4 regions of the Bradyrhizobium sp. ORS 278 genome follow, and region 1 is predicted to be linked to each of the others. Evidence: predicted binding sites of a transcription regulator. Region 1 holds the regulator's gene; each other region holds the start of a gene.
The links. Region 1 encodes LexA, which represses DNA repair genes until DNA is damaged. Its sites were predicted from a motif close to TGTTCNNNNTGTGTTCNG; they were not measured.

Region 1 (5,382 bases):
TCGCCAATCCAAGCCCGAACGCGGCCGATTTCACCGCCGACCTCAATCCGGACTCGCTGGAGGTGCTGGCCGACGCGCGCATCGAGCCTTCGATCGCCGCCAGCAATTCGGATGCGCCTGTTCAGTTCGAGCGCCAGGGCTACTTCGTGCGCGATCCGGACTCGACGCCCGACAGGCTGGTGTTCAACCGCACCATCGGCCTGCGCGACACCTTCGCGAAGGAGGTCGCGAAAGGGTAGTCCGGCGGATCCGGCCTCAGCCGATCGCGTCCTGTCCGGCATCCGTAAGCGTCGGCACGCCGTCGCTGAGCGCGACGAGGCCGCGCTCGGTCAGCAGCGCGAGATCGTCATCCGACACGGGTGACAGGGTGAGCCGGTTCGCCTTGATATCCCGCAGCGTCCAGCGCAGGTGGATGGCCTTTTCGAGAGCCAGGTCGGCGAGCGGGTCGTCAATGTTGTGGGCGTCCATACCCCGATAATCCTTTGCAATGCGAAAAGTTCCAGCGGAGCTGCGTGTGCAGAATGCCAGGATTCGCGTTCCGTTCTGCTAGGCGGGCCCGCGCAGCCTCAGGTAGCCTCCACGGTCAGTGCGGATAGCGGGTGGTGTGGGCGATGGCGGGGCCGGAGCAGCCGCCGGGGTGGCGTCACGGGATCGCGGGCGTGATGGCCGAGGTCTGGCCGCCGCGCGGCGCGCTGGCCGGCGGCTGGCCCGCAATCGGCTCCGGCATCGGATCGTCCCTTGGTGTCAGGCTTAAGAGCTGGGCGCGCGACGAGGCCGGGGCAGGGCGGCTGCTGCCCTGGGTTCCCGTCGCGTTCGGCGCCGGCATCGCGCTGTATTTCTCTGCCGATCACGAGCCGTTGCTGTGGGTGAGCGTGGCCCTGGCGCTCGCGCTGGGCGCGGCCGCTGTGCTCATGCGCCGGCACCCGTTGTTTCCGGCGGCGGTGATGATCGCAGCCACGGCGTCCGGCTTTGCCGTCGCCACCGTGAAGACGGCACTGGTGGCGCATCCGCTGCTGGCGCGACCGCTGTATTCCGTCTCGCTCTCCGGCTTCGTCGAGGCGCGCGATATCCGCGAGCGCAGCGACCGCATCGTTTTGCGCGTGACGTCAATGGAGAGTCAGCGCAGCAGCGTGGCTCTTGCGCGCGTCCGGCTCGCGGTGCGCAAGGGCGCCGCGCCCGATGTCGGCAGCTTCGTGCAGCTGAAGGCACGCCTGTTGCCGCCGCTCGCGCCGGTGCGTCCCGGGTCCTACGACTTTGCCCGCGACATGTTCTTCCAGGGCATCGGCGCCTCCGGCTTCGTGATGGGCGCCATCACCGTCGTGACGCCGCCGCAGGCGGCCGGCGTCGGCCTGCGCTATGCGGCGGCGATGCAGGACCTGCGCGATGTGATCGACGCCCGCATCCGCGCGCGCCTTGCGGGCGACGAGCGCGCGATTGCGACTGCGCTTCTGACTGGCCGACGCGACGCCGTCACGCCCGACGTCAACGACGCGATGTTCATCTCCGGCCTCGGCCATGTGCTGTCGATCTCCGGTTATCACATGGCCGTCGTCGCCGGCGTCGTGTTCTTCGCCGTGCGCGCGCTGCTCGCGCTGATCCCGGGCCTGACCGTCAGCCATCCGATCAAGAAATGGGCGGCCGCCGCGGCTTTGGCGGCCGCCGCGTTCTATCTGTTGCTGTCGGGCGCCGAGGTCGCGACGCAGAGATCCTTCTTCATGACGGCGGTGGTGCTCATCGCCGTCATGGTCGACCGCCGCGCCGTCACCTTCCGCACGCTCGCTGTGGCCGCCATGATCGTGCTGATCGCCGCTCCGGAGGCGCTGGTGCATCCGAGCTTTCAGATGTCGTTCGCGGCCACCCTCGGCCTCGTCGCGCTGGTACAGTTCGGCCTGCCCAAACTGTTCGCGACGCCGGATTCCTCGACCGCGCAGCGCGTCGCGCTGTGGGGCGGCCGCGAGCTCTCGATGCTGCTCCTGGCCTCGCTGATCGCCGGCCTCGCCACCACGCCCTATGCCGCATTCCACTTTCATCGCATCACGCCCTACGGCCTGCTCGCCAACCTCGCGGCGATGCCGGTGGTCTCGGCGGTGGTGATGCCCGCCGGGCTGCTCGGCCTGCTGTTTGCGCCGTTCGGGCTCGATGGCTTGTGGTGGACCGTGATGGGCTGGGGCATCGACTGGATGATCGCCGTGACGCGCTGGGTCGCCGCGCTGCCGGGCGCGGTCGGGCGCATCACGGCCTTCGGCATCGGCCCGCTGATCGTGTCGAGTTTCGGCCTCGTCCTGATCGGCCTGCTCAGGACGCCGCTGCGCTGGTCCGGCGCGGCGGTGCTCGCCATCGCGGCCGCATGGGCCGCCGCGACGCCGCAGCCCGACATTCTCGTCTCCGGCGATGGCCGCGCGGTCGCGGTGCGCGGCCGCGACGGGCTTCTGCATGTGATGCGCAACGGCAAGGACGTGTTCGTCACCCGCGAGTGGCTCGCCGCCGATGCCGATGCGCGGCTGCCGGCCGATTCCTCGCTCGGCCATGGCGTGTCCTGCGACGATTCGGGCTGCGTCCTGGCGCTGGCCGATGGCCGCCTCGTTGCGCTCACCCTGCGCGCGGATGCGCTCGCCGATGATTGCGCCCGTGCGGCGCTGGTGGTGACGGCGCGCGCCGCGCCATCATCCTGCGCGGCCGCTGTCGTCGACCGCCCGCGCCTGCAGCAGCAGGGCGCGTTGATGCTGGTCGCGCGCGACAAGGGATTCGCCGTCGTGCCCGTGCGGGCCGACGGCACCGACCGCCCGTGGTGGCCGGCGCCCGCTGAGGCCGGGGAGTTCGAGACCACGTTGACTCCGCGCACGCCGGGACCGCGAGCGCAGGATGCGACACCGCCGGAGACGGAGCAGGGCGGAGACGACTAATTAGTCCGGACGAGCCGGTTCAGATCGGTCGCTTCAAGCCGATACGCATGGCATCCAACTGGCATCTGGAACAGCGGAGACGCTGCAATCCGCAGGCCGGCCTTGGCTGGTCCGGGATTGCAGCGCCTGGAGGCGATCCGATGCGAGGACGCGAGGGCTCGATCCGATGCGTCAGGTAATGCTGATGCGGCGGATCGGTGTCGGCTGTTGCGCCGGCGTCTCCGTTGCGATCTCGGGGCGGCGCTCGCCGGGCTGCTTGCTGACCGGCAGTTGCAGCACGGTAACCCGCTGGCCTTCGCAGAGCTGCGTCACCAGCACATGACGGCCGTCGGCGAACTCGATCGCGTCGTGATGACGATCAGGGATGTGCTTCTCGATGGTGTTGAACTTGGCGACGCGCTCCCGAATGGTCCGCGTCCACAGCCAGCGGCTGTCGTAGCGGACGTCCTCGGCGAAGGCGAGCTCGGTGCCAGGGAGCATGCACACCGCAACGGTCGGCTCGCTTTCGAGCGCGAAGCCGCGGGTCGCGGTGCCGCGGAACGTCGTCGAGATCAGCGTCTCGCCGACTTTGGCGGGACGGGAGGCAACGGCATGGAGGCTGTAGTCACACATCGGATCGCTCCTCGTTCAGAGATAGCCGACCCGCGCTCCCCCCGGACAGGCGCAGGCCTCTATCAGAGTGGACATCGGAGAGATGTTAGCGCGCGCTTCGCGGCATTTCTGCGCTGATCTTCGCCGCGTGCAGCCGCTGACGATCACAAGCGTTTGAGCGTGCCGCGCTGCACATCATGAGGTGCGCTCGCGCGTGACTTGTTTTTGAGCGGCGCACGCAGCGTGTCGTCGCGCCGCCGATCGATTGAGCAGCCCGTGCTGCGATCGCGATGCATCACCGCGACCGCGGAGCACGCGCAATCAGTACTTGCGATAGAGTCCGACCAGCTTGCCCTGGATCTTGACCCGGTTGGGCGGCAGGATGCGCACCTCATAGGCGGTGTTGGCCGGCTCCAGCGCGATCGAGGCGCCGCGGCGGCGGAAGCGCTTCAAGGTCGCCTCCTCGTCGTCGATCAGCGCCACGACGATGTCGCCGGTGTCCGCGGTCTCGTTGCGCTGGATCAGCGCCATGTCGCCATCGAGGATGCCGGCATCGACCATCGAATCGCCGCGCACCTCGAGCGCGTAGTGATCGCCATTGCCGAGCATGTCGGCCGGCACGCTGATGGTGTGGCTGCGGGTCTGCAGCGCCTCGATCGGCGTGCCCGCGGCAATTCGGCCCATCACCGGCACCGCTACCGGACGCTCGCCATCCTCCAGCGCCGGCGTCGAGGTGCGGACCTTGCCGAGATTGCCTTCGATCACCGACGGCGTGAAGCCGCGGCGATTGCCGGCCGCCTGAGACAGCTCAGGCAGCTTGATCACCTCGATGGCGCGGGCGCGGTTCGGCAGCCGGCGGATGAAGCCGCGCTCCTCCAGCGCCGTGATCAGACGATGGATGCCGGACTTCGAACGCAGGTCGAGCGCATCCTTCATCTCGTCGAAGGACGGCGGCACGCCGGCTTCCTTCAGCCGCTCGTTGATGAACCGCAGAAGTTCGTACTGTTTGCGCGTCAGCATCTCGACCTTGTCCCCGGTTTGATGTCGTTCGAGTCCCGCACGATGCTCCCAAGACCAGTGATGCTCCCAAGACCAGTGTCGAAGAGCGAACGGGACTCGGACGATCGCATTCGCCCGCAACATACTAAAAACAAATCATGAACGAACACTATATGTTCGATGTGTGTTCCGCAATCCTAAAAATAGGGTGAACAGACCGGGCTTTGCCGGGGAAATTGGCTCAAAGCGGCAGGCGGAGGATCTCGCAGGGGCTTCCGGCTGCAGCCTTCGGCGCGAACGCCGGACGGATGACCAGCGCCTGCGACAGCGCGAGATTCCCGAGCAGCGACGAGTCCTGCTGCGTCACCGGCGTCGCGACCAGCACGCCGTCCGCGCGGATGTCGAGCTGTGCGCGCAAATAATCCTCGCGCGAATCATTGGCCCCGAGCTCGCGGCCGAGCAGGGCGGTCTCGCGCGGCAGCTGCGCCTCGCGACCGAGCAGGCTGCGAATCAGTGGCACCAGAAACAGCACGGCGCAGACGTAGGATGACACCGGATTGCCCGGCAGGCCGATCACGCGCATGCCGCCGAGACGGCCATGCATCATCGGCTTGCCCGGCCGCATCGCGATCTTCCAGAACGCCATTTCGACGCCCTCGGCGTCGAGCGCCTGCTTGACCAGGTCGTGATCGCCGACCGAGGCGCCCCCGGTCGTCACCAGGATATCGGCCTCCGCATCGCGCGACCGGCGGATCCCGGCGACCGTGGCCTCCAGCGTATCTGCGGCGATGCCGAGGTCGATCGGCTGGGCGCCCTCGCTGCGCATCAGCGCGCGCAGGCCGTAGCCGTTCGAATAGACGATCTGGCCAGGGCCGGGCGTCGAGCCCGG
Region 2 (5,382 bases), 110 kb from region 1:
GCTTCGGTGCGACGCGGACTTCAAGGACTAAACTGGAGACAAGAATGAAGAAGATCCTGCTTGCGACCGTGGCCCTGGCCGCCCTGGCCGCTCCCGCCGCCGCTGCCGATCTTGCCGCGCGTCCGACCTACACCAAGGCGCCGGTTCTCGCGCCTGTGCCGACTTGGGCCGGCTTCTACCTCGGTGCCTTCGGCGGCTATGCGACCACAGATAATGGCGGCGTGCTGAGCCCGAAGGGCGGCTTCGCCGGTGGCACCATCGGCTACAACTGGCAGTCCGGCGCGTGGGTTTACGGCCTTGAGGCCGATGCAGCCTGGGCCGACATCAAGGACTCCGTTGGTGGCGTCGTTCCGGGCTTCGGCGCCGTCGGCATCGCCAGCAAGATCGACGCGACCGGCACCGCCCGTGGCCGGGTTGGTTACGCGTTCAACAACGTTCTGCTGTACGGCACCGGCGGTTACGCCTGGGCGAACAACAAGATCACGCTCTCGGCGCTCGGCGTCGGCGTCTCCGACACGCAGTTCCTGAGCGGCTGGACCGCTGGCGGCGGCGTCGAGGTGCTGTTCGCTCCGAAGTGGTCGGTGAAGGCCGAGTACCTCTACAAGAGCTTCGACGGCAAGACCTACTTCGGCGGCGCTCTTCCGACCGGCAACCTGAACCTGCACAGCGTTCAGGTCGGCGTGAACTATCACTTCTAAGACTTCGGCTTCCGGGCCAACGCACAGGCCTCCGCTCGCAAGGGCGGAGGCTTTTCTTTTTGACCGCCGCGACGGGGCTTCTTCGTTCTCCGGCCGCGCCGGTGCGGCGCCCTCCTCAGTCGGACGCGCCGCCTGCTTTGGGGACATCTCCCGCCGCGTGATCCGTCGCAGCGTCCGTGTCTGTGACGGGAGCCACCACATCCGGACGGATCGGCGTGACATTGGGCACGACAACCCCTGGCGGCGGGGTTTGAGGCTGCTGACCCTTCTGCGCGTGCGCGCTTTCTGCGTCCTCGGCTTGCGCCTGGTCCTCACGGTCAGGATCGCCCTTGATGCCATCGGCGACCTGCTCGATGGCCGCCAGCAGCACGGCGTCGCCGACGCGCTGCTGCAGAGACAGCCCGAGCTGGGTCATCTTGGCGCCATTGTCGAGATGCGGCTGCCGGGTCAGCGGCTCGATCTCCTTGAGCACCGCAGTCTTCGCAGCCTCCTGGGCGGCCGGGGAGCCGTAGCGCGACATGATGAAGGCGATGTCGACGAGCAGCGGATAGGCCTTGTCGAAATCGGCCCGCTGCAGCGCGATGAAAACCTTCAGCTCGAGCTTGGCGGGGCCTTGAATCTTTTCACCCAGCGCGGCGACCGCGGCTTCGAGCACCTGCTGCCCCACCGCGTTCATCAGCATGAGCCCGAGATTGAGCACCTTGACGCTGTCCGGCATCCGCGTCGATGAGGCCAGCGCGTCGATCACTAGGCGAAACTTCTGCTGCTCGCTGGCCGGAATGTTCTGCATGAGCTCGAAGCAGAAGCTCGGCAGCGAGTCCCGGGCGAGCTCGAACGACACCCCCTGCATGATCCGGATGACCTCGGCCGACCGCGGCTTGGCTCGCTCGCGATCGCAGGCGCGATCGGTGGCGAACAGGAGGATCTGGAAGAAGATCGCGGGCCCGACCGAAACATCGGTCTCCCCCACCTTCATCGAGAACAATGAACTGCGGAAGAATGCCATCGAGCCGAGGCTCGCGACCAGGGCCTGCACCAGGATCACCTGGTCCTGGGCGCCAAATTTGAAGTCGAAGTTTCGGATCAGCACGTAGGCGAACAGGGCGGCCAGCGCATTGACGAGAACGTAGGCGCGCGCCGGGCCGGTCTGGGCGGCGAGGAAGGGAGCATCCTTGTAGCGCGAGATGACCTCGGTGACGCCGACGGCCGCTCCGATCGACGGAACACCAAAATACCACAAATCAGACAGCTGCCACGCAATGCCGGCCGGATCCGCCATGGTCGCCTCCCCCTGCGGGATGGACAACCTTAGCGGCAGAGTGGATCAGGTCGCAACGATGGAATGCGCCTTCTGCCCCAGCGGCGTCAGCGACAGGCGGTCATCCGAGCCCTGCACCAGCTGATCCTGCTTGAGTCGATGGATCGCAGCCTGCATCAGATCGGCCGACACGCCCGTGCTCGACTGCAGCGCGCCGATCGAGATCGCCTCGGCCCGTCCGATCAGCTTGAGCGCCTGGGATGCAACGGCATTCACGTCGGCCGGTCCGGCGCCGGCGCTACGCACGCGCTCCTCGGTCGAGAGCACATATGATCCGACATTGGCGCTTGATGAGGATGAGAACTGCATGGAGCATCTCCGGCGAATGGAGCATGACGCGGCCATCGCACTCGTATCGGTGACTACCATATGGGCCGCCCCGGCACCACGTCAAAGGCCGCTGCGAAGCCACGTTCCAGGCCTCCCCGCTGCAATGGTTCCGCTCCTGCCAGAAGCTGCCATATCGCGAGCGCATTGTTGATGATTCGCTGACGGCACTGGAAATCCAGGCCCGTTCTTCCTACGTTCCGACCATACCTTTCCCCCCTGGCGTCCGATGGCCGGCTTCCGGCGCAACGCGCCTGCAACGATGGCGCAGCCTTGCGCCGTGGGACGAACGTCATGGATGAAGTGCTCAAGGCCAAGCAGCGCGCGCAAGCCAACTCGTCGAGCCTGCGGGCGATCACCATCCGCGGCGCCCGCGAGCACAATCTGAAGAACATCGACGTCGAAATCCCGCGCGACAAGCTCGTGGTGTTCACCGGTCTCTCCGGCTCCGGCAAATCCTCGCTTGCCTTCGACACGATCTATGCCGAGGGCCAGCGCCGCTACGTCGAATCGCTGTCGGCCTATGCGCGCCAGTTCCTGGAGATGATGCAGAAGCCGGATGTCGACCAGATCGACGGCCTGTCGCCGGCGATCTCGATCGAGCAGAAGACGACCTCGAAAAATCCGCGCTCCACCGTCGGCACCGTCACCGAGATCTACGACTACATGCGGCTGCTGTGGGCGCGCGTCGGCGTGCCCTATTCGCCCGCCACGGGCCTGCCGATCGAGAGCCAGACGGTGTCGCAGATGGTCGACCGCGTGCTGGCGCTGCCCGAGGGCACCCGCCTGTATCTGCTTGCGCCGGTCGTGCGCGGCCGCAAGGGCGAGTACAAGAAGGAGCTCGCCGAGTACCTCAAGAAGGGCTTTCAGCGCGTCAAGATCGACGGCACCTTCCATGAGCTCGCCGAGGCTCCCACGCTCGACAAGAAGTTTCCGCACGACATCGACGTCGTCGTCGACCGCATCGTCGTGCGCCCGGACATCGGCCAGCGCCTCGCCGAAAGTTTCGAGACCGCGCTGAAGCTCGCCGAGGGCCTCGCCGTCGTCGAATTCGCCGATGCCCCTGCCTCCGCAGCGCCGGCCGAGGAGAAGGAAAAGAAGAAGACCGCCAAGATCCACGACAAGAGTGGGCCCGAGCGCATCCTGTTCTCGGAAAAGTTCGCCTGTCCCGTGTCCGGCTTCACCATCCCCGAGATCGAGCCGCGGCTGTTCTCGTTCAACAACCCCTACGGCGCCTGCCCGGAATGCGGCGGCCTCGGGGTCGAGCAGCATGTCGACGCCGACCTGGTCATTCCCGACAAGGACCTCACCTTGCGCAAGGGCGCGATCGCGCCCTGGGCCAAGTCGTCCTCGCCCTATTACCTGCAGACGCTGACAGCGCTCGGCAAGTTCTACAAGTTCACGCTCGACACCAAGTGGAAGGACCTGCCGAAGAAGACGCAGAACGCGCTCTTACACGGCTCCGGCGACGACGAGATCAAGTTCACCTATGAGGACGGCGTCCGCTCCTACGACACCAAGAAGCCGTTCGAGGGCGTCATCACCAACATCGAGCGCCGCTTCCGCGAGACCGAGAGCGAATGGGCCCGCGAGGAACTCGGCAAATATTTCAACGACGTGCCCTGCGCCGGCTGCAAGGGGTTCCGGCTCAAGCCGGAGGCGCTGAGCGTCAAGGTCGGCGGCAAGCATATCGGCGAGATCTCCGATCTCTCCGTCAAGGCCGCCGGCGAATGGTTCGCCGAGGTGCCGTCGCAGCTCAACGCGCAGCAGACCGAGATCGCGACCCGCATCCTGAAGGAGATCCGCGATCGTCTCACCTTCCTGCTCGACGTCGGCCTGAACTACCTGACCCTCGCCCGCTCCTCCGGCACTTTGTCCGGCGGCGAGAGCCAACGCATCCGCCTGGCCTCGCAGATCGGCTCGGGCCTCACCGGCGTGCTCTACGTGCTGGACGAGCCCTCGATCGGCCTGCATCAGCGCGACAACTCCCGCCTGCTCGACACCCTGAAGCGGCTGCGCGACCTCGGCAACACCGTGATCGTCGTCGAGCATGACGAAGACGCGATTCGTCTCGCCGACTACGTGCTCGACATCGGCCCGGGCGCCGGCACCCATGGCGGCCACATCGTCGCCGAGGGCACGCCGGCAGAGATCATGCGCAATCCGAAGTCGCTGACCGGCAAATATCTCACCGGCGAGCTCGAGGTCGAGGTCCCCGAGCGGCGGCCGCCGAACCATCGCCGCACCATCAAGGTCGTCAACGCCCGCGGCAACAATCTTAAGAACGTTTCGGCGGAGATTCCGCTCGGGCTGTTCACGGCGATCACCGGCGTCTCCGGCGGCGGCAAGTCGACGCTGCTCATCGACACGCTCTACAAAGCGATCGCGCGCAAGCTCAACGGCGCCAATGAGGCAGCCGCGCCGCATGACCGGATCGAGGGACTGGAGCACATCGACAAGATCATCGACATCGACCAGTCGCCGATCGGCCGCACGCCGCGCTCCAACCCCGCGACCTATACCGGCGCGTTCACGCCGATCCGTGAATGGTTCGCCGGCCTGCCCGAGGCGAAGGCGCGCGGCTACGAGCCCGGCCGCTTCTCCTTCAACGTCAAGGGCGGCCGCTGCGAAGCCTGCCAGGGCGACGGCGTCATCAAGATCGAGATGCACTTCCTGCCGGACGTCTACGTCACCTGCGATGTCTGCAAGGGCAAGCGCTACAACCGCGAGACGCTCGACGTGCTGTTCAAGGGCAAGTCGATCGCCGACGTGCTCGACATGACCGTCGAGGAGGCCGCCGAGTTCTTCAAGGCGGTGCCGCGCGTGCGCGACACGTTCGAGACCTTGCGCCGCGTCGGCCTCGACTACATCCATGTCGGCCAGCAGGCCACCACGCTGTCGGGCGGCGAGGCGCAGCGCGTCAAGCTCGCCAAGGAGCTGTCCAAGCGCGCCACCGGCCGCACGCTCTATATCCTGGACGAGCCGACCACCGGCCTGCACTTCCACGACGTCAAGAAGCTCCTGGAGGTGCTGCACGAG
Region 3 (5,382 bases), 180 kb from region 1:
ATGTCTTGCACGTTCATGAACACAACCATACGGCCGCCGCTGACACCGCGAAAGCGGTCGTCCTCATTGTAGATCGTGGTGTTGAACTGCCCGTCGGCACGCAAGGTCATCAACTGGAACACGCCGTTGCCCTGCTCAGGCGGATTCAAGGCAGCCTTTGGCACCGTGAAGTTCGCCTTGCCGGTCTTTGTCTTCCACTTGCGCTCACGTGCGCCGAGTGGACGTGGAAAGCCGCCAGGCTCGAAGAGCCGTACATTGAAGTCCTTGAATTGATCCGGATAGGTCTGCTCGATTGCATCCCTGATCAGCGCGTAGTCGCCAACCCATCTGTCCCAGTCCACGTTCGGATTGGGGGCCAGGGTTGCCTTGGCCAGTCCTGCGACGATGGCAGGCTCGGACAACAATCCTTCGGCGACCGGCTGGCGCTGGCCGCGCGAGCCGTGAATGCAGGTCGTGGAATCTTCCATCGCCACGGCCTGCGGCCCGCTCGCCTGCCGATCGATCTCGATCCGGCCGAGGCACGGCAGCAGATAGGTGTGCTCGCCGGGGACGAGATGCGTGCGGTTGAGTTTGGTTGCGATCTGGACCGACAAGCGGAGCCTCGACCAGGCAGGCTCCATCAGCGAGGTCTCCGGCACCGCGCGCAGGAAATTTCCTCCAAGACCGACGAAGCCCTTCACGTCGCCTTTGATGATCGCCTCGCAGGCGTCGACCGTGCTGAGACCATCCCAGCGCGGCGGCTCGAAATTGTAGAGCTCGGCCAGCCGGTCGAGCGGCACCAGCTTGGTCTTCTCGGAAATCCCGACCGTGCGCTGCCCCTGCACGTTGGAATGCCCGCGGACCGGCGAGATGCCGGCCCCAGGCCTGCCGATATTACCGCGCAGCAGCAGGAGATTCACGATCATCTTCGCAGTCTCGACGCCGTGGCGATGCTGCGTGATCCCCATGCCGTAATTGGCGATCACCGCATGCGCGGACGCGTAGACCTTGGCAGCTTCGAGAATATCAGTCCGGCCAAGCCCGGAGGCGTGTTCGATGTCGTGCCAAGCCGCCTGCCGGCAGTAGCTCGCGAAGTCATCGAAGCCGGACGTGTGCTGTTCGATGAAGGCAACGTCGAGAACCCGCGGCCCCTTCGTAGCGATCGCAGCGTCATCGGCCTCGATGACCGCCTTGCACAGCCCGAGCAGCGCCGCGCCGTCGCCGCCGACCCTGAGCTGATGGTATTGCGTGCTGATGCGCGTGCCGCCGGTCAGCACCATCTGGATCGGATTTTGCGGATTTGTGAACCGCTCCAAGCCACGCTCACGCAGCGGATTGAACGTGATGATGGGGACACCACGTTGCGCCGCCCGCTGCAGCGGATGCAGCATGCGAGGCGAGTTGGTCGTGGTGTTCTGACCAAAGAAGAGGATGCAGTCGGCCTTGTCGTAATCGTCCAGCAGCACGGTGCCCACAGGGACGCCGATCACCTCCGGAAGGGCGACCGAGGTCGATTCATGGCACATGTTGGAGCTGTCGGGGAAATTGTTGGTGCCATACATTCGGCCGAACAGCTGGTACATGTAGCTCGTCTCGAGCGAGGCGCGACCCGACGTGTACATCACCACCTTGCGAGGATCGAGCGCCTTCAACTCAGCTCCGATCGCGCCGAACGCCTCGTCCCAGCCCACCGGAAGGTAGCGATCGCTCGCGGCATCGTAGCGCATCGGATGGGTCAGCCGGCCCTGCTCCTCGAGCTGATGGTCCGACCACGTTCGCAGCTCGGTCAGGGTATGCCGGGCGAAAAACTCGGGCCCGACGGTCTTGCCGGTGATTTCCCAGGCGGTGGCTTTCGCGCCGTTCTCACAGAATTCGAACGGATGCGGTTGTGCCGGCTTCGCCCATGAGCAGCTCACGCACATGAAGCCGCCAGGCTTGTTCTGCTTCAAGAGGATTTCGCTGCCAAGCAGCGTGACTTCCTCCTGAGTGAGGATACTCGCGACGGCGCGCACCGATCCCCAGCCGCCGGCAGGTGCGTTGTAGTCCTGAATCTTCGCCTTTTCACTCACGATCCATCTCCGCGGCCTGAAAGCCCGGCCAACCCGTGACCGAGATGCAAGTTCCGACCCTCACGGGAGATTGCGCAGTGGCCGCAAGGAAGCGGCAGAGAGCAGGATCATCGGCAAATTAGGAACGACGAGCCGTGGCGAGCGTCTTTTATCTGTCTCCGGCGGCGTTCCCCCATCTCGCTGGAGACACTCCGTGTGGACTGCGGCCCAGCGTTCGACCCCTCGGGCGCTGGGCCTGTCCTTGGACGAGGCCAGGCAGGCTCCGGCCTCGTCCAAGACATCGCCTTAAGCGGCGCTCCGTTGCAGATGCCGGCCTTCCTTCACCTCTTCGATGATCTTGGCACTGAACGCTTCGAGATCGCCGGGATTGCGCGACGTGATGACGCCTTGGTCGACGACGACTTCCGCGTCCTGCCACTGGGCGCCGGCATTGGCGACGTCCGTCTTGATGGATTTATAGGACGTCATTTTACGCCCCTTCGCGATGCCGGTCTCAATCAGCAGCCACGGCGCATGGCAGACCGCAGCCACGATCTTCTTGGCATTGAAGATGTCCTTGATGAACTGCAGCGCCTTCGGCTCGAGGCGCAGCAGATCCGGATTGATCTGGCCGCCCGGGAGCACGATGGCGTCATAATCGGACGCTTGCGCCTGGTCGAGCGTCTTGTCGACCTTGACCGGCCTGCCCCAGTCCTTCTGGTCCCATCCTTTGATCTCGCCCGGCGCAAGCGAAACGATCTCCACCGTCGCTCCAGCCTGCGACAGGCGATCGCGCGGCACTTCCAACTCGGATTGCTCGAAACCGTTGGTCGCGAGGATCGCAATCCTTTTTCCCTTGATGTCCATGACAGATGCTCTCGTTTTGGGTCGATGACGGCGGGCAACATTGCGCATGCGCCCATCGTTCCGCAGCGATCGATGGCCGATTGTCACAACTGGTCGATCGACCGAGTCGGACTGCAGATGGAACCCCAGCGCTCCGATCCCGTTTTCCCGTCGCGAGCAGCTTCTGGTGCCCGACCGAGGACAAGCCGGGCGTGCTCTGTTGACGATCTGGAGTGTTCCGTGCCCTACGCTCTGTTTGAGAATGACGAAAGGCTGACGCGTCCGTTTCGAACCGAACGGGAGGTGTGGGAGGCTGCCGAGCAGGCCGATCTGGTCACCCTCGATACCCACGGCGAGAAGGTGCTCGACAACAATTTTGAGATCAAGCCGTGCGAAGCCACGGCCGACGAACTCGCGGCCGCTGGGCCGGATATCGTGTTGCCGGCTGCGAGAGACGATGCCGCAGGCGGGACAAGCCCGTTGCGAACGACGTCGCAGGCCACTCCCAAGAAAACCACGCCCTCTTCGAGCTAATCAGATGATCACCATCCGTCGTGGCGGTGAGAGTTGCGAACCGACACCTGACGTAGAACATATAATGAACCAATAGCCGTCCGCCGGGTTGTTCTCGGCACGTGAACGGAGACTTCCATGACCGAAAAACTCGAGAAGGATCCCAGAGACTGGGCTTCAGGCGACGACCCGATGACGGATGCGCAAGCGTCATATTTGAAGACCCTGAGCGAGCAGGCCGGGCGACCAGATCCGACGACGGACGTGCGGACCAAGGCCGAAGCATCCGTACTGATCGATGAGTTCAGACGCGCCGCCGGGCTGAACTAAGGGAAAGCTATCGGTCGTTGACCGGTATCCGAATCCTGCCATGTCGAAGACGGGCGTGTCGCGAATCAAGAGCCGCTCGGTTAATCTTTGCGCCCTTTCTAGGGAGTGCAGGATGGTTGCGGATAGTGACAGCAGGGTTGCCTGGCATCGCGCTCAGCTGAAGAAGAACCGCGCAGCATTGAAGCAGATCGAGACGGCGCGGTTCACGGTCGGCGAGAGCGCGGATTGCAGGTCGATCGAGCGGACCAAGCGACAGGTCGCTGAACTTCAGCTCAAGATCCGGGAGTCGGAACAGGTGATCGGGCAGCACGACAAACAGGTACGACGTCCGCTCGCCACCGACTTGCGCAGCCTCTCAAACGTCGCCTGGCGCAACTGGACCGGCAACGGCCCGCGCTGACGAATGTGACCGGATTCTGATCGACCGATCGATCCATACGCACTACTTGCTTGGCGCCGGCGCGCGCGGACTCGATGCATCCGCCGCGACAGTCCCGTCCTCCCGCGGCATCCACCGCCCCAGGCGCTCGTCGCTCCTGCGCAGGGCTTCCAGATCGATGCGTCCGTCCACCAACGCCCTTTTGGCGCAAGCCAACACACGATGGATTTGCGTGCCGTCATAAGCCACCAGCAGGATGTCGGCACCGCCGCTGAGGGACTCGACCACGGCCTCGCAGAGGTTCCGGCCGTAGATCGCGCCCATCACGAGATCGTCGGTGATGATGATGCCCTGGTAGTTCCAGCGCCCGCGGATCAGGCCGTCGAGCACGGCCTTCGAATGCGACGCCGGGCGCTCGCGATCGATCGCATCGACCACCACGTGCCCCACCATCATCGCTGCATCCGACTTGTCGAGCACACCGCGGAACGCCAGCCAATCCGACTGTTCCAGAATTTCCGCTGAGGTATCGAGCTCGGCAGAGAAATGATGCGTGTCGGCCGCAACGCGCCCGAGACCGGGGAAGTGCTTGACGGCGGCACGGACGCCGCTCGCTTCGAGTCCGCGGACATAACCGAGCGCAATGTCCGCCACGACGGCCGGATCGCTGGAGATCGCCCGGCGATTGATCAACGTATGGAAATCAAACCTGTTGTGTGTCCAGCGCGGGCGGAGATCGACGACCGGCGCCAAGTTGAGGGTGATGCCGGCGGCTGCCAAGGACCGACCCTGGCTCTTCCCCATCTCGAACGCCTCTTGCATGCGCCGCGCTGACGGCAGATCGGCCAGCGTCGCAAGGCCGGGCATGTTCGGCACGGCCGGCGACAAATGCGCAACCGAGCCCCCCTCCTGGTCGGCCGAGACCAGCAAGGGCGGCAGGCCGGCGCTGATCCGCTCGGCCTGTAGCCGCGCAATGTCGGCCTGCAGCTGGGCCGCCGTTCGCCCTCGCACATTGTGGTGGGTCACATAGACGCCGACGATCAAACCCTGCCGCGCGAGCGCAGCAGCGTCCTCCAACGACGTATAGCCGACCATGAAGTGCCGCCCGAGCAATTGCGCGACGTCGGGAGCCGTTCGGAACGTTTCATACTTCCGCCAGGCGAACATGAACTGCGTCGACGTCAGCGCGATCAGCGGGATGCACCAGGCGAGGACAAGCATCTTCCCGGGGAGACCGTGCCGCCATCGCCCGCCGAGCAGGAGCAGAAGCGGAGCGGCCAGAGCGAT
Region 4 (5,382 bases), 2.0 Mb from region 1:
TTAGCGCCTCGCCTTCGATCTGCGGCGCAACGCTGAACTCGACGCGCAGCACCTTGCCCGGCGGCTTCGCCGCAGCTGCGAGATGCGCGACCTGATCAGCAAGCTGTTCGGTGGCGCGGCGGCTCTTGGCGGGATACCAGAGCACGTAGATACCGGTGGTCCACTTCGCGAAGGCTGCGGCAAAGCGGTCGCTCATGCGCTCGAACTCATCCTTGGCCTCGAAGGCGGGATCGATCAGCACGACGCCACGGCGCTCGTTCGGCGGCACGAAGGCGGGCAGGGCGACCCAGCCGTCGAGATCGACGACGCGGGCCTGGGTATCGCGCCGCAGCGCATCGATCAGTTGCTTGCGCGGGACATCGGCAAGCTCGCACAAGGTCATGCGGTCCTGCGGCCGCAGCAGCGCGCGCGCGATCAGCGGCGAGCCGGGATAGGCGACGAGATCGGCCTTCGGATTGAACGATCGGACGATGTCCAGATATGGCTGCAAGAGTGCATAAGCCTCGTCCGACAGGCGCGCCTGCAGCAGCCGCGCGATGCCGGTGAGATACTCGCCGCTGCGCGTGGCTTCGTCTCCGGTGAGGTCGTAGAGACCGGCGCCGGCATGGGTGTCGATGACCCGGAATGCCGCCGGCTTCTCCTGGAGGTAGACCAGGATGCGGGTCAGCACGATGTGTTTGATGACGTCGGCGAAGCCGCCAGCGTGGAAGGCGTGTCGGTAGTTCATGCCGCAGCAGTTACGCCGTTCCGCGAGGAAAAGGTACCCCGTCGTTGGCCTGCGGCCGCTCTCGGCAGGCGCGGGTGTCCGCCGGCCGAGCGCGAGGTTGTGGGCTAGCCGCCGCGCACCGGCGGCATGTTGACCTCGTCACGGCGGCACGCCTGACGGTCGACCTCGTCGCAGCTACGGAATTCGAGGTCCTTGGAGAGGCAGATCCGAACCTCGCTGAGCCGGGTTCGATTGCAGGTCACCGCGATGGCTGAATTGGTCAACTTGGGATTGGCCTTGATGAACGCGTCCTCGATCGCGGCGGGCGCCAATGTCTTGGCTTCCGCAAGGTCCAGGAACTCCGGCGGGATCTTGATCACGGCGCGGGCCTTGCGGATGGCCTCGAAATAGGCCTTGGCCGACAGACCGGAGCAGGTGCCGTGCTTGTCCCACTCATTGTAGATCAAGCCGGGCGCCGGCATCAGGTCGAGCATCGAGGTCATGATGTTGCGCGGCAGGCGGGGCGACGGCTGCTCGCAATATTCGGGGTAGCCGGCCTCGTATTGCGGCCACAGCCCATGCACGACGAAGGAGTAGGGCCGTCCGCTGCATTGCTGCGAGCGGCTGCCGCGTCCGCCACGCTCCTCGGCCTCGGCGCAGAATGATGGCGACCACGAGAGCGACAGCACGTAGAAGTCGAACGCGCCCGGCGCGTTCTGACGGCGGTCCTGAGCCTCCACGGGTGCAGCGTCCAGCGCACCCAGCAGCAGGGCCAAACAAACGACGGTTCTGGCAAGCAGGACGGCTGGTCGGCGCAGGTCATCAAACATGGCGAACTCCCCGGACAATGCCAGGAACCTAGCAGCCCCCAGGAACATTTCAAGAACAAAAACGGCTGCCCGGGAGCAGCCGATCGTCACCCGTGATTTTGGTGGAGGCGTCGCCCGCGACTCAGGGCTTGGCGGCGCGGCAGGCCGGGTTGAACGCCCAGTTACGGTCGAGGCCGACGACGCAGAACTCGACGCCCTGGTCATAGCCGGCGAAGCCGCCGTCCTCAATGATCGAATAATTGAGCGTGCGCGCCTTGCCGTCGCTGATCATCACGCTGCCGGTGCAGAAGCGGCGCGGGATGTTGTCCGACTGCCAGGGGCGGAAGGCGATCTCGCGGACATTGGCGACGCCGGTGATCGTCAGCGACGAATTCCAGAAGGTGCTTTCCTTGTCCTGGAACCGGCTCACGATGGTCGGGATGGCCGCCTCGCACGGGGCGACCCGGCCCTCATACTTGGGACCGGAGAGCCAGAAGTTCATCTCCAGCGGGTTGGCGGCGTGGGCCGGAGCGGTCGCGACCAGAGCGGCGAGCAGCGCGCCGCAGCCGGCACCGAGGATCGTGAGAGATGTGCTGAAGTCGCGCATGGGCCGTCCGCAAGGTCTGATGCAGGAGCATGGACCGTGCCGCGCCTGTTCCAGGAGGTCAAGTGCAACGCGGCAACACTCCACGATTAGTCCTGTTAACCCCCGGCCGGTGTTCTTTTCTTGGCCGGACAGGACCTTTAGGATGGCGGTAGCGCTTTGGGAGAATGCAATGCGGATGCTGAAGGTCGGATTGGTGAAGACGGCAGGCCTGCTGGCCGCGGGGATGCTGCTGGCCGGCGCGCCCGCCCGGGCCGACGTGGTGCCGCCGTTCAAGGGCAACGACACCGGCGGCATCATCGCCTATCAGTTGGCCCAGAGCACGGATGCGCGCCAGATCGCGGTCGATCATTGCGCGTCCTACGGCAAGGTCGCGAAATTCCGCGCGGTCGATCCGCACTATGGCGGCTACGTTTCGTTCGCCTGCCGCTGGGTGCCGTACGGCTCGGCGCAACGGCCGCTGCGGACACTGTACTGAACCTGTTCGAGGCCTGACTACACTAACGCCATGATTCGGCGTCATCGGTTCGCCGATTGACAGCTAAGCCGGAACACGATCATGACACGTCAGCGCCTCCTCCTCGGAGTCCTCTGTTGCAGCCTTCTGGGCGGAGCGGCGAGCGCGGCCTTCGCGCTCGACCTGCCGGTGCGCAAGGCGGGTCTCTGGGAGCTCAAGATGATTCGGTCCGGCGGCCAGCTGCCGGAGATGACGATGCAGCACTGCACCGACGAGACCACCGACAAGGACATGAACAACATGGCCTCGCCGATGGCGCAGCAGGTCTGCTCCAAGCAGGATATCCAGAAGACGGCGACCGGCTATGTCAGCGATTCCGTCTGCAGCTTCGGCGGCATGAGCACGACGTCGCATGCCGAGATCACCGGCGACTTCAATTCGGCCTACACGGTGAAGACGACCTCGAAGATCCAGGGCGGCGCCACCGGCGCCAAGGACACCGCAATGACCATCGAGGCGAAGTGGCTCGGCGCCTGCAAGGCGGACCAGAAACCCGGCGACATCGTCATGCCCGGCGGCATGAAGATGAACGTCAAGGACATGGCCAAGCTGAAGAACCTGATCCCGGGCGCGAAGCAGTAACGGCCACCCCTTCGGCACTTTGCCACGGCGGGACGGTTGGGACCAGGTTCCCAAGGCTTGACGCTTTGATCATGTCGAGCCGGCTGGCTGTCATCGGCCGCGAAGGCGAAGGCGGACGATCCAGTATTCCAGAGACGGCGGTGATCGACCGAGAGGCCGCGGCGTACTGGATCCCCGCCTTCGCGGGGAATGACACCGAGGGACGGCGAAAGCGCGCCCGGAAACAATCGCCGGTTCTAAGGAGCCGCTCGCTTGGACGTGACGATCACAGCGCACTGAGTTCGGGCATCGCACTCCCGGAGATGCTTACTTCCCGACCAGACTGCATTTGCTGCGGTCGAGCGGGCGAAATGCCTGATCGGGGGCGATCTTCGTCACGAGCTTGACGAAGTCCCGCGGCGCCTTCGCTTCGGCCGGTGTCTTCACCTGGACCAGATAGAGATCATGCACCATGCGCTGGTCGTCGCGGATCTGGCCATGCTCCGCATAGGCGTCCGAGACAGGGGTCGATTTCATCTTCGCCATGACCGTCGCGCCGTCATCACTGTCGGCATCCTTCACCGCCTGCAGATAGTGCCGCACGGCCGAGTAGACGCCGGCCTGGATCTGTGACGGCATCGCCTTGCGGCGTGCGTAGAACGCATCGGAGAAGCGCCGCGCGGCGGGCGAGGCATCCTCGAAGAAGCTGGTGACGATGAGGTCGCCCTGCGTGGCCTTGAGACCAATCGCCTCGATGTCGACGTTCTGGAACGACATCGGCACAATCTTCATGCCCTGCGCCGCCAGCCCGAATTCCTCCGCCTGCTTGATCGCGGTGGCGTTGTCGCCGGCGACGTTGAGCGCCAGGATCTTGGCGCCTGAAGCCTGCACCTGCAGCAGGAACGAGCCGTAGTCCGGCGTGCCGAGCTGCGCCTTGACGCTGCCGGCGACCGTGCCGCCGAGCGCGGAGATGCGGGCGCGCGCGGTGGCCTCGACCGAATGGCCGAACGCATAGTCGCCGGTGATGAAGAACCACGGCTCCTTGCTGGTCTGCATGATGCCCGACACCACGGCCGTCGCGGTCGAATAGGCGTCATGCGTCCACTGCACCGAGGTCGGTGCGCAGGCCTCGTCAGTCAGCTGATTGGCGCCGGCGCCCGAGATCAGGAAGATCCTGCCGTTGCCGCGCACCAGCTCCTGCACGCCGAGCGCTGCGCCGGAGCTGCCGCCATCGGCGATCGCCTGTACGCCGTCCTGCTCGAACCAGCGCCGCGCGATCGAGACCGCGATGTCCGGTTTGTTCTGATGGTCGGCCTGCAGGATTTCGATCGGCCTGCCGCTGATCTTGCCGCCGAACTCCTCCGCGGCCATCCGCGCCGCTTCGACAGAGCCCGGCCCCATCGCAGTCGCGAAGACGCCGGTCATGTCGGTGAGCACCCCGATGCGGATGGCTTGCCCTTTGATCTCCGCCTGCGCGGATGAACCTGCCAGCAGCAACAGCGCGGCGATGCCGGATGTGAGACGGCGCGACATGATGATCCTCCCCGGGTTCAACGATCTTGTTTGTTATGTCGTGTTTGATTGGAGCGCCCAGCGGTTGTCCGCGAGGCGAAGACGTCAGGCGGCCGTTTCGGCGGTCACGGGATTGCGCAGCACGCCGATGCCGGAGATCTCGACCTCGACCGTATCGCCCGGCTGCATGAACAACGGCGGCGTGCGCTTGAAGCCGACGCCTCCCGGCGTGCCGGTGACGATCACATCGCCCGGCAGCAGAGTCATGATGGTCGAGCAATAGACGATCAGGTCGGGCACGTCGGTGATCAGCCGATCCGTCGTGGTCCGCTGCACGGTCTCGCCATTGAGGCGGGTCTGCAGCGTCAGCCTGGACGGGTCGGGGATCTCGTCGGCGGTGACCAGCCAGGGGCCGAAGGCGCCGGACTTGTCGAAGGTCTTGCCCGACAGGAATTGCGACGTATGGCGCTGCCAGTCGCGGATGCTGCCTTCATTGTAGCAGGAATAGCCGGCGACATGCGTGAGCGCGTCCTCGCGCCGGACGTGCCGGCCTGCCTTGCCGATCACGAGCGCAAGCTCGCCTTCGTAGTCGAAATGATCGGAGACATCAGGGCGAACGATCGGCTGCAGATGTCCCACTTGGCTCGTCGGAAAACGCGCGAACAAAGCGGGC

Region 2: uvrA (excinuclease ABC subunit UvrA) is a predicted target of LexA. The motif match lies at 2,529-2,546, and genes of this name have one in related genera.
Region 3: BRADO_RS18415 (DUF3072 domain-containing protein) is a predicted target of LexA. The motif match lies at 3,461-3,478, and genes of this name have one in related genera.
Region 4: BRADO_RS28145 (ribonuclease T2) is a predicted target of LexA. The motif match lies at 1,577-1,594, and genes of this name have one in related genera.

What each region holds. Positions count from the first base shown of each region.
Region 1 is NC_009445.1:4,311,721-4,317,102, reverse strand. It holds gene BRADO_RS19215 (glutamine--tRNA ligase/YqeY domain fusion protein) at 1-239, shown strand, start outside; gene BRADO_RS19210 (hypothetical protein) at 256-468, opposite strand; gene BRADO_RS19205 (ComEC/Rec2 family competence protein) at 612-2,903, shown strand; gene BRADO_RS19200 (hypothetical protein) at 3,075-3,515, opposite strand; gene lexA (transcriptional repressor LexA) at 3,816-4,514, opposite strand; gene glp (gephyrin-like molybdotransferase Glp) at 4,735-5,382, opposite strand, start outside.
Region 2 is NC_009445.1:4,198,686-4,204,067, forward strand. It holds gene BRADO_RS18670 (outer membrane protein) at 45-698, shown strand; gene BRADO_RS18675 (hypothetical protein) at 814-1,977, opposite strand; gene BRADO_RS18680 (hypothetical protein) at 2,023-2,325, opposite strand; gene uvrA (excinuclease ABC subunit UvrA) at 2,638-5,382, shown strand, end outside.
Region 3 is NC_009445.1:4,129,234-4,134,615, forward strand. It holds gene BRADO_RS18400 (FdhF/YdeP family oxidoreductase) at 1-2,048, opposite strand, end outside; gene BRADO_RS18405 (type 1 glutamine amidotransferase domain-containing protein) at 2,334-2,894, opposite strand; gene BRADO_RS18410 (hypothetical protein) at 3,114-3,407, shown strand; gene BRADO_RS18415 (DUF3072 domain-containing protein) at 3,525-3,716, shown strand; gene BRADO_RS18420 (hypothetical protein) at 3,829-4,116, shown strand; gene BRADO_RS18425 (glycoside hydrolase family 3 N-terminal domain-containing protein) at 4,159-5,382, opposite strand, start outside.
Region 4 is NC_009445.1:6,271,670-6,277,051, reverse strand. It holds gene BRADO_RS28150 (23S rRNA (adenine(2030)-N(6))-methyltransferase RlmJ) at 1-727, opposite strand, end outside; gene BRADO_RS28145 (ribonuclease T2) at 832-1,536, opposite strand; gene BRADO_RS28140 (hypothetical protein) at 1,658-2,122, opposite strand; gene BRADO_RS28135 (hypothetical protein) at 2,292-2,597, shown strand; gene BRADO_RS28130 (DUF3617 family protein) at 2,679-3,218, shown strand; gene BRADO_RS28125 (ABC transporter substrate-binding protein) at 3,525-4,730, opposite strand; gene BRADO_RS28120 (fumarylacetoacetate hydrolase family protein) at 4,815-5,382, opposite strand, start outside.